2 linked regions of the Lichenihabitans psoromatis genome follow. The protein of the gene in region 1 interacts with the protein of each later gene in a pairwise test. Links are inferred from orthologs where the notes say so. Each region holds a gene or a part of one and is shown on either strand. Other genes may lie near its edges. The genes, in order: cysK and cysE.

Region 1 (2,950 bases):
ATCGCGGCGCGCGGGCTCGAAGAGGTTTCGATCGGCGATTATGTGCTGTCGGGCGGCGAGATCGCGGCGCTGGTGCTGCTCGATGCCTGTGTTCGCTTGCTGCCCGGCGTTATGGGGGCGCAGGCGTCCGGCGTCGACGAGAGTTTCGAGAACCATCTCCTCGAATATCCGCAATATACGAGGCCGCGACATTTCGAGGGACAGGATATTCCGCCGATTCTTCTCGGCGGCGATCACGGCAAGATCGCGGCGTGGCGCAAGGCCGAAGCCCTTGCGGTGACCCGGGCCCGCCGCCCGGATCTCTTGACGAACCGCCGAACCGACGCGGATTAGCTCACGGCAGCTTCTTGCTGGGCGACAATATCCGCATCACGAGCCGTTGCGGCCTCGAAAGACGGACGTTTGGTCATTCGCTCGAGATAGGCTTCGATCTCAGGCAGCTTCGGGACGAGGCCGAAACTCGTGGTCCATTGTAACGCCCCGGCCCACAAAATGTCGGCCGCCGTCATGCGCGCGCCAAGCAGATAGGGTCCCCCACGGAGCTGATCTGTGAGCGTCGCAAGCATGCTGTCGTAGGTGCCGTAGGGACAGAGAGCGATGGAACCCGCATCCCGCTTCATGGCTCGGTCGACGATCGCCGGCTCAAAGGACGAACCATAGAACGCCAGCCATCGGAGATAGGGACCACGGAGCGGGTCCCCGATCGCCGGGGCAAGGCCTGCCTGCGGAAACAGGTCAGGCAGATAGGTGAAGATCGCAACTTGTTCGGTCACCAACGCATCGTCATGCAGGATTGCCGGCACCTTACCCATGGGGTTTACGGCCAGGAACGACGCCTCGCGCTGTTCGCCGGCTTTCATGTTGACGAGACGAAGCTCGTGCGGCGCGGCGAGTTCATCGAGCAGAATGGAGACGCCCGTCGATCGGGTCTGCGGGGCATGGAAGAAGACGAGCTTGTCAGTCATGCAGGGTCATTCCTGTTTGGATCGAGCGATCAGAGACCGTCGAACAGCGCCGTTGAGAGATAACGTTCGGCGAAGGACGGCACGATGACGACGATCCGCTTGCCCTCCATGCCGGGACGCATGCCGATCTCGAGCGCCGCCGCGATCGCGCCGCCCGAGGAAATGCCGACCGGAATGCCCTCGATACGCGCAACATGGCGAGCGGTGTCGAACGATGTCTGATTGCTGACCGTGATCACCTCGTCGATCACGTCGCGGTGCAGAACGTTGGGCACAAAACCCGCGCCGATGCCTTGGATCTTGTGCGGGCCGGGTTGGCCGCCGGAGAGCACGGGCGAATCCTCGGGCTCGACCGCCACGATCTTCACGCCCGGCCTGCGCTGCTTCAGCACCTCGCCGACGCCCGTGATGGTGCCGCCAGTGCCGACCCCCGCTACAAAGACGTCGATATCGCCGTTTGTGTCGGCCCAGATCTCCTCGGCGGTGGTGTGCCGGTGGATGTCGGGATTGGCGGGGTTCTCGAATTGCTGCGGCACGACCGCGCCCGGCGTCGATTCGAAGATGTCCTGTGAGCGTGCGATCGCGCCCTTCATGCCATGCGCGGCGGGCGTGAGCACCAATTCGGCCCCAAGAAGCGCCAGCATTTTGCGGCGTTCGATCGACATCGACTCGGGCATGACCAGGATCAGGCGATAGCCGCGCGCCGCTGCCACAAAAGCCAACGCGATCCCGGTGTTGCCGGATGTCGCCTCGATCAGCGTCGATTGTCCCGGCTTGATGGTGCCGGCCCGTTCGAGCGCGTCGATCATGCTGACGCCGATCCGATCCTTGACGCTCGACATGGGGTTGAAAAATTCGAGCTTGGCGAGGATCTCGGCTTTGCAGCCCTTCTCGGCCGCAAGGCGCTGCAGGCGCACCAACGGCGTGTTGCCGATCGTATCGGTGATGCTGTCGTAGATGCGTCCGCGGCCATAGGTCGGCACCGCCGCCGAGGCGGTGTCGTTGGCCGGAACGGGAGCGGTCGCGAAAGCGGATGACATCGTAGGCTTCCTCCCGGAAAGAACGTGCTTCTGCCGCAGCTTATCGCAAGTTCCGCCCCTTCAACAGCGGCATCCACGCGTAAGCCTCGACCGCCTAGATGTGAAAATCGGCCATGGTGGTCTCGTCGGCATCGATCCCGAGCGCGTCGGCGCGGCGGCACAGGTCTTCGATTGTGGTCTGGTCGAGTCGGTCCAGAAAGGCAGCGGTCGCATCCGCGATCGTCGGTTTGATGACGTCGCCGAGCAGCCTTGATGGGGGCGCCGAATCGATCTTCGGATCCGCTTTCGCGGTGTCGATCGCGCGCGCGATATCGCCGAGGCTGATCCGTCGCCGCTCCCGCGCCAGTTCGTAGCCGCCATGCGGGCCGCGGAGGCTTTTCAGAATGTCCGCGCGCACCAAAATCTGTAGCAGCGACTCGAACTGTCGCGGGGCGACGTCATGGCGCGCTGCGAGCGACTTGGCCGGCAGCGGCTTCGATCGAGCGAGCCGCGCGGTATCCAGCACGGCCGCGATCGCAAAGAGAGTACGCCGCGACAGCATCGGTCAGTCGTCGGCCTTGAAGAGCGTCGAGAGAAGGCCGGTCGACCCGAAGCCCCCCGCGCCACGATGGGTCGCGCCGAGATCCTCGGCGACCACCAGCACGGCCTGTTCGACGCGGGCGAACACCAGTTGGGCGATGCGGGTCCCGCGCTCGATCGGAAAGGGATCGCGGCCGTGATTGACCAGCAGGACCCTGACCTCGCCGCGATAATCGGCATCGATCGTTCCGGGTGCGTTCAGCACCGTGACGCCATGGTTCAGCGCCAGCCCAGAGCGCGGCCGCACCTGCGCCTCGTATCCGTCCGGGATCGCGAGCGACAGGCCGGTCGGCACCAGATCGCGGGCCCCCGGCTCCAGCACCATGGTGACGTGGTCGGGCAAGGCAGCCACAAGATCCATGCCGG
Region 2 (7,979 bases), 250 kb from region 1 along the record:
TCACCGAGCGTGCGGTGGGGCGCGGTCGTGATCACCGCCTGCCCTTTGTTGGCCAGAATATGCGATAAGTTCATGGTCACCTCCCTTGGCGATGCGTCGCGGCTCTTGAGAGCTCTTGCTGCAAGATCGTCAGCATGATCCTGCTCGTGGCCAGGCACAAGGGGCGGCTTGATCAGGGGCGCTGCTGGTCTTCGGCGTCCGAGTCGACCGCGCGACCTGCATCCGTCGCGGAGGTCACATCTCCGATCGTCATCGTCGTGCGGACGGGATCGAAGAACGGAAACGCCAAGAGCCCGAACAGAAACCCGCCGATATGGGCCTGCCACGCGATCGGCGCGTCGGAGATCCCCATCGCGACGGCGCCGAGACCGCTCGCGAGATTGGTCACGAACCAGACGACCAGAAACGTCATGGCACGCCGGTCGCGCACCATGCGGCCCAACGGAACCATCGGGCGGCGCGCCAGGGCCATACTGTCCCGCCCGAGATCGCCGACCCCGAGTTGTCGGTCCGGCTGGAACATGAAGCGAAGCGCCGCGGCCATGCAGCCCGATACGGCCGCAGAGGCGCCGATGAGTGGCTGCAGATCGCGCGGGAACACCAGATAATGCGCGATGGCGCCGGCGAGCGCGCCACCCAACAGGAATAATACGAACCGCCATGACCCAAAGCGGCGCGCGACTGGCGTTCCGAACGCTAGCAGCCAGATGCCGTTCAGCCCGAGATGCGTCCAGTTTCCGTGCAGCAAAGAATAGGTCAGGAGCGTCCAGGGCTGAAGCGAGCCATCCCCCAGAAAGAAGCGGGCGACCTCGATACGGGTCTGCCCGGCAGCGCTGTCGGGATCGAGACCGGCGACCCCGCCGAGCACCCAGGCCGGATCCCATGCGAGCGTCAGCCGACCCGGTACGAAAGCAAGCCGTGCCAGCACATCGGCATCGACCATCTCTGGCAGGCTTGTTCGAATGAGGTGGATGACGGCGAGGACACCGAAAACGATCACGAGCGAGATCGGAATACGGAAAATGGGTTGCTTGGGCGAGTCGATACTCAATGCGGGTCCTTGAGGTGCAGCGAGCGGCTATGTCGGGTTGCCGGAGGCCCCTGCGTCGTCGCGTCGGCCCCCCGACACTTAAGCGATCGATGGTCGAAGCAGAAGCAAAACCATGACCGGCGCCGCTTCCATCGGCGTGGCATCGCTGATGCTGCTTGGACCCCGAGACAGGGTCGATGTGGCGCGTATTGGACACGTCCGATACGCACCCGCACCAAATCGATACTCGGGGTTCTAAATGATACATGCCGTTTCACAGGAGCTCTACGCTTACTGGAACACTTTGCGCGGCGGCCGCACGGCTCCCGAACGCGGCGAGATCGACCCCGCGGCCATCCGTGGGATCTTGTCGGACACGTTTATCCTCGAAGTCGACACGCCAACCGGAACTCCGATTTTTCCAATCCGGCTGTCCGGCACGCGGATGAATGCCCTGTTTCTGGACGAGTTGAAGGGCCGGTCCTGGCTGAGCTTGTGGGACAGGTTCGATCGAAGCACCATGCTGAGCGTGCTGTTCGGCGTGCTCGATGACGGATCGCCTGCGGTCGCCGGCTTGGCGGCCGGACCAGAGGATCAATCGCAGATCGAGCTTGAGATGCTGCTCCTGCCGCTTCGTCATAACGGCCGCGCGCATGCCCGGCTGCTCGGTTGCATCGCACCGCTCACGATCCCGTCGTGGCTCGGGCTGTCGCCGGTCAACTACCTGTCGTTGCGCTCTCTGCGTCTTCTCGAAATCGAGCGAGCGGCTTTCACGCTCGACCAACTCGAGCCGGCCCCCCCGAAGCCCGTCGTCCGCAATGAACCGCCGAAACGCTACGGCTATCTCGTGCTCCACCAGGGCGGCAGGGCAGCGGGCGGAGACCGCCGCGCCGGCTGACACGGGTCGCGCTTACCGGTCGTTAACCAAAAATCCGTGATGGTCGTCGCATGACGATTGCGCATGCCCCTGCCCTGTTTCAGTCCGCGTCCCGTGGTGTGACGCCACCCGGCGCGGAGCGTCGCCGCCATCAACGCGTGCGGGTGCAACTGCTCGGGCGTTACATGCTCGGGGACCGGCAGGAATATCCGTGCCAAGCCATCGACATGTCACCGGGCGGGGCGTCGCTGGTGGCTGCCGTCAAGGGCATCACGGGGGACCGGGTGGTCTGCCACCTCGATCAGATCGGCCGCGTCGAGGGCGTCATCGCACGCCTGACCGAAACCGGTTTCGCGATCCAGATCAGTGTGCCGCTGGTTCGGCGGGAGAAGCTCGCCGAACAATTGACGTGGCTGGCTAACCGGCAAGCACTCGGCTTGCTGGACGGGCGACGTCACATCCGCATCGTTCCACGGCTCGGTCGTACCACTGTTACGACTCAGGATGTCAAGACGATGCCGGCGCGACTCCTGGACGTGTCGCTCTCCGGAGCCGCGCTTCAATGCGACATCCGGCCAGCGATAGGCGCAACGGTGTCGATCGGCAATACCCGTGGACGGGTCGTGCGGGCGTCTGCGGGATGCCTCGGAATCGAATTCGACGCGCTGCTCCCGATCGACACGTTCGACGAACACATCGTTCTCTAGGCCGCCAAAATACGGCAGGCCGCAAAGATGCAGCAGGCCGCCTAAATGCGGCAGGCCCGAGCAGGCAGGCCTCAGCGCTCTTCGAGATCGTAGTCGAGGATCGCCATCTGAAACGTGTAGGAATTGCCCTTCGGATCATCGGCCGAGACGATGCCGAGAAAGTCGCTGCCCGAATTGAGTTCGACCGAGTCGGTCTTCTTGGCGCGCGCCATCACCTTCAGCTTCGGATTTTCGAAGAGCAGCCGCAGATATTCTTCGATCGCCGGCCGCTGCACCGGGATCTTCATTTCAAACGAAAAAGAGCGGTCGCCGTCCTCGTCGTCGACCACGAGCTTGCCGATCTTGCGCTCACCCAGTGCGACGTCGGCGGCGCCGTCCTCCTTGGCGTGTTGCGTGACCTTCAGGCCCGTATTGCCCAGGATGCCACGCAGATAGTCCTGCAACTGATGCAGTTCGGTCTTGTTCAAGATGATCCCCCGGATCGCGTTGGGCCGATATCGGCGGTGGAGGACTCGCGAGTCCCGATCGATCGACGCGCCGACATGCCGTCGTGGTGCCTATAGGCCGATCGACGCGAGGCCGCCAGCCTGCCGTTCTCGGCAGATCAAGCGTCGCCTCCGCGATCGAGTTTCTGCAGCCGCTGCTCCATCGAACGCGCCGGCTCCGCACATCCGGCTTCGCCGACGACCCGAGCCGGCACACCCGCGACGGTGGTCTTCGGCGGAACGGGTTGGAGCACGACCGAACCGGCCGCGACTCGCGAGCAATGGCCGACCTCAATATTGCCGAGCACCTTGGCGCCTGCGCCGATCAACACGCCATGACGAATTTTCGGATGCCGATCGCCGCTCTGCTTGCCGGTGCCCCCGAGCGTCACGTCCTGCAGCATCGAGACATCATCCTCGATCACGGCAGTCGAGCCGACGACCAGACCGGTCGCATGATCGAGGAACAGGCCCTTGCCGATCACGGCGGCGGGATGGATGTCGGTTTGAAACACGCTCGACGACCGACTCTGAATGTAAAGAGCGAGATCCTGGCGGCCGGCCTTCCACAATGCATGCGCCATGCGGTGCGTCTGGATGGCGTGGAACCCTTTGAAATAGAGCAAAGGCTGGATGAGCTTGGTGCAGGCCGGATCACGCTCGGCGACCGCAAGAAGATCGGCCGCGAAGGCCTCCTGTAATCCGGCGCTGGTGACAAGGTCGGTAAAGACTTGCCGCAACAGCGTTCCCGGCACGTCAGGATGATCGAGCCGCGCCGCGATGCGATGCACCACCGCCCCCGCCAGGTCGTCGTGATTGAGCACGGTCGACAGCATCAACCCTGCGAGTTCCGGCTCGTTGCGGAGCACGGCTTCCGCCTCGTTTCTGACGCGGTCGAAGAGAGGATCGGTCCCGGGAAGGCCGATCACCTTGGCGCTCGAGCGCTGATCCATGACAACTCCTCGCGATCATCGGACCGCCTGTTGCCCTTACAAATACGGTTCTGACCCGTGGGCGCAAGCCCCCTCCGGGATGCGTCTCACCACTCAGGACCGCGCGGCGAGGAACGCCAGAGCCCCGCGCTTATACACCTTATCGCCCACCGCGAAATTATGGTCCCGATCGGGAATCACCAAAGCTTCGCCAGCCGGCAGCAAAGCCGCCAGCGCATGCGGGTCGCCGGCGATGTGATCGGTGCTGCCGACCGCCACGAGAGCGGGGCAGCCGATCGTGCCGAGTTCGGCCGCGGACAGCACCTGGCGTGTGCCCCGAATACAGGCCGCAAGGGCAATCCGGTCGTTGCCGTTCTGGTCGGCAAAGCGCCGAAACATCCGTTGTGTCGGATCGGTCAGGTCGTCGAGGCTCGCGGCCTCCATGGCATCGGCGATATGCGGCGGCAGGCTCGCGCCGTCGACGAGATGGTGCCCGAGACCACCCAGGATGATCGATCGAACCCGATGCGGATGGCCGAGCGCCAGAAACGCGGTGATCCGCGCGCCCATCGAGTAGCCCATCACGTCGGCCTGCTCGATGCCGCAATGGTTGAGCAGGCGCGCGACATCGTCGGCCATCAGGGGGGTCGCGTAGGCGGCCGGCTCATGCGGCTTATCGCTCTGCCCATGGCCGCGATTGTCGAGCGCGAGAACGCGATAGCCGGCGTCCGTCAGCGTCTTGACCCAACCCGGATTGACCCAGTTGACCCCATGATTCGACGCGAAGCCATGCACCAGCACCACCGTGTCGGCCCCCACCGGGCTGGCGATCTCCGGAGAGGGAGCCGCATCCAGATAGGCGATGCGAAGGCCCGCCGAGTCAAAATGATCCATGCTCTATCCCGCGCTGAGGAGCCATGTAGTTTTGCCCTACACAAGGCTGCCGCGTCCGCATATGGTGCGGCCGCTCGCCCGTCCAGTATTCCGCGACGAATGTTGCGGAAAGGGATCTTGGCTTCGACGCCCGAACCATAACCGCCGGATACGCAATGGCCGCCCATTTCACGACCCCGCATTTCCACAATCAGCCGGGTGTTCCGGTCATCCGGATCGGCGTACACGAATTCATGTGCACCGGCGCCTTGCCGCCCTTCGACCATCCGCATGTCTATATCGACATGGGCGATAGCGACGACGCGGTCTGCCCGTATTGCTCGACCCGCTTCGTCTTCGTCGCGTCGCTCGGTCACGGCTGCTCACCAGCCGAATGCGAGTTCAACCCCGACACCGCCCCCTGACACGCCAGCCCGAGCCCCAACCATGCGTCATGTCGTTATGGCCGGGGCCGGGATCGCGGGGCTGACCGCAGCTTTGTCACTGGCCCGACACGGCACGAAGATCTCCGTCTTCGACCGGGCGCCCGAGTTGCATGAAGCGGGTGCGGGTTTGCAACTCCCCCCTAACGCGACGCGCGTGATGGCCGACCTCGGCCTGTTGGAGCGCTTGCGAGAGACCGCGGTCCGGCCCGACCGGCTGCGGATCAGGCGCGGGCGGGATGGCGCGACCATCGTCGATCTTCCATTCGGCGCCGCAGCGGAAGCGCGGTATGGCGCCCCGCTCCTGGTCATTCATCGGGCCGATCTCCAGGCTGCTCTGCTGGAAGCCGTTTGGGCGCATCCGTCGATCACAATCGAAACGGGTCAGTCCGTAACATCATTCGCGGTCGATGGTGGGACCGTCATCGCAAACCTGTCGAGCGAGGGGCACAATCGATCCATAGCGTCGGATGGCTTGATCGGCGCCGACGGCCTACGATCCTCGATCCGATCGAGGCTCGCAGCAGACCGGGGCGATGATCGGACCTATGCTGGACGGATCGCCTGGCGGACGTTGGTGCCCGCCGCAGAGGCGCCGGCCTTCGCTCGTGCGTCGGCCACCAACCTGTGGCTCGGCTCCGACGCCCATCTCGTTCATTATCCCGTGCGCGGCGGCGCGCTCATCAATGTGGTGGCGATCGTCGCCGACAGGTGGGAGGGATCGGAGGCCGCGCCGAGTCTTTGGACGGTGCGCGGCGACTCCGCTCGGCTGAAGAAACCTTTTGCGGCTTGGAGCCGTGAGGCTCGCGACCTGATCGAGGCGGCTCCGGACTGGCGGATCTGGCCGTTATTCGACCGACCTCCCCTTGCTCGCTGGTCGACCGGACCGATCACATTGGTGGGCGATGCTGCGCATCCGGCACTTCCGTTTCTGGCGCAGGGTGCTGCCGGCGCGATCGAGGATGGATGGGCCCTCGGGCTGGCAGCCGCCCGCCATCCGTCGGATACCCCTGCGACCTTTGCGGCCTACGAGCGGCTGCGCCACGCCAAGGCCGATCGCGTGCAGCGCGAGTCGCGGCGGCAAGGGTCCGTCTACCATTTCGGGGCCGTCGCCGGGATGGCGCGTGATCTCGCGATGCGGTCCATGGGGCAACGACGCATGCTGGATCGATACGACTGGCTCTATGGAAAACCAGCGGCTGACGCATGATCATGACGGCACAATGGCCGGCTCACAACTTTTGGACATGACGGCCGCGCCTTTTCGCCTGCTAGGCAGGGGAGGATGATCTCGCCACAATGCAGGTGGGGTGAGTAAGAAGATTCGGACCAGTATGGCGATCGATGACGACCACCCCGATTTACGCAGCGCCCATGTTATCGTCGTGGCCAATGAAAAAGGCGGCACGGGTAAATCGACTCTGTCGATCCATCTGACGATCGCATTGCTGAAGGCCGGCTATCGCGTGGCCTCGATCGATCTCGACACACGTCAGCGCACGCTGACCCGATTTTTGGAAAACCGGCAATCGTGGGCCAGCGCCGGGGGCCGCGACATCGAGATGCCGTTTCATCATGCGCTCGACCGCGCCACGACGGCCGACGTGATCGAGAACGAGACACGCGAATTTGCCGGCTTCGCGGACGCCATCACTCAAATCGAGCATGATTACGAATTCGTCGTGGTCGATACGCCGGCGAGCGACAGCTACCTGATGCGGCTCGCCCATTCGCTCGCCGACACGCTCGTGTCGCCGATGAACGACAGCTACATCGACATCGACGTCTTCTCCCGCGTGCATCACGATCGGGCGCGACGCGGTATGATCGCCCATTATGCCGACCTCGTGCTCGACGCGCGGCGGAAGCGCCGACAAGCCGATGCGGGCCTGATCGATTGGGTCCTGGTTCGGAATCGCATCGCCTCGTTGCAATCGAACAATGCCCGCCAGATCGCCATCAGCCTCGGCAAGCTCGCGCCGGAACTTCTGTTCCGCACCGCCGAGGGTCTGCACGACCGCGTCATTTTCCGGGAATTATTTCCGATCGGCCTGACGGCGCTCGATCCGATCGAGGCCGCGACGAAGACAGGCGTCCTCACCGGCTCGCAGTTGGCGGCGCGGCAAGAGATCATGTCGCTTATCGAGACGCTGCGACTGCCGGAGCGGGTACCAGGCATGGCGCATCTCGAGGCGCGGCATCTCTGGTTCGAGCGCCTTTCCGCCTATTATGCCGATCTTGCGGCCGGACGCGACATGCAGGGGTGAGTTGCGGACGGATCAATCCGTTGACCGATGCGTTCGCTTCATGTTGTGCAACGGTCCGATATGCCGATGGTCTCGTCTGTTGCGAGATCAACGAAGCGGCACAGCAACGAGCGCGCGCTTGAAACTTTTCGAATGTCAGATGTGCGGCCAGGCGCTCTACTTCGAGAATACGCGTTGCGAACGCTGTCATCACCGGCTTGGCTATATCGCGAGCGAGCAATGGCTGGCGGCGCTCGAGCAATCGGCCAATGAAGCGCCCCTCTGGCACATCGGCGGCCAACCGAACCGACAATTCCGCTTCTGCGAAAACGCCGAGCAAAAAGCCTGTAACTGGCTCATCCACGCTGACGCGACGGAGCGTTTTT

What was found.
Region 2: the proteins of cysK (region 1) and cysE interact in binary tests that used the Escherichia coli proteins (3 or more experiments, as listed by UniProt). The link is inferred for Lichenihabitans psoromatis from one-to-one orthologs.

The regions. Positions count from the first base shown.
Region 1 is NZ_CP036515.1:2,530,591-2,533,540, forward strand. What follows is about bases 1-2,851. They hold cysK (cysteine synthase A), read right to left. Parts: upstream 2,006-2,851; coding sequence 995-2,005; downstream 1-994. Other genes in these bases: trmD (tRNA (guanosine(37)-N1)-methyltransferase TrmD), read left to right, coding at 1-333; EY713_RS11795 (glutathione S-transferase family protein), read right to left, coding at 330-965; EY713_RS11805 (RrF2 family transcriptional regulator), read right to left, coding at 2,100-2,546; dut (dUTP diphosphatase), read right to left, coding at 2,550-2,851. In the rest of the region: more of dut, read right to left, coding at 2,852-2,950.
Region 2 is NZ_CP036515.1:2,779,204-2,787,182, reverse strand. The notes cover bases 2,136-4,946. They hold cysE (serine O-acetyltransferase), read right to left. Parts: upstream 4,053-4,946; coding sequence 3,219-4,052; downstream 2,136-3,218. Other genes in these bases: EY713_RS12940 (alpha/beta fold hydrolase), read right to left, coding at 4,146-4,925; EY713_RS12950 (DUF3126 family protein), read right to left, coding at 2,686-3,081; EY713_RS12955 (PilZ domain-containing protein), read left to right, coding at 2,136-2,614. Also shown: EY713_RS12970 (CBS domain-containing protein), read right to left, coding at 1-74; EY713_RS12965 (rhomboid family intramembrane serine protease), read right to left, coding at 173-1,051; EY713_RS12960 (PAS domain-containing protein), read left to right, coding at 1,290-1,928; more of EY713_RS12955, read left to right, coding at 1,979-2,135; EY713_RS12935 (zinc-finger domain-containing protein), read left to right, coding at 5,081-5,329; EY713_RS12930 (FAD-dependent monooxygenase), read left to right, coding at 5,352-6,557; EY713_RS12925 (division plane positioning ATPase MipZ), read left to right, coding at 6,658-7,614; EY713_RS12920 (zinc-binding metallopeptidase family protein), read left to right, coding at 7,733-7,979.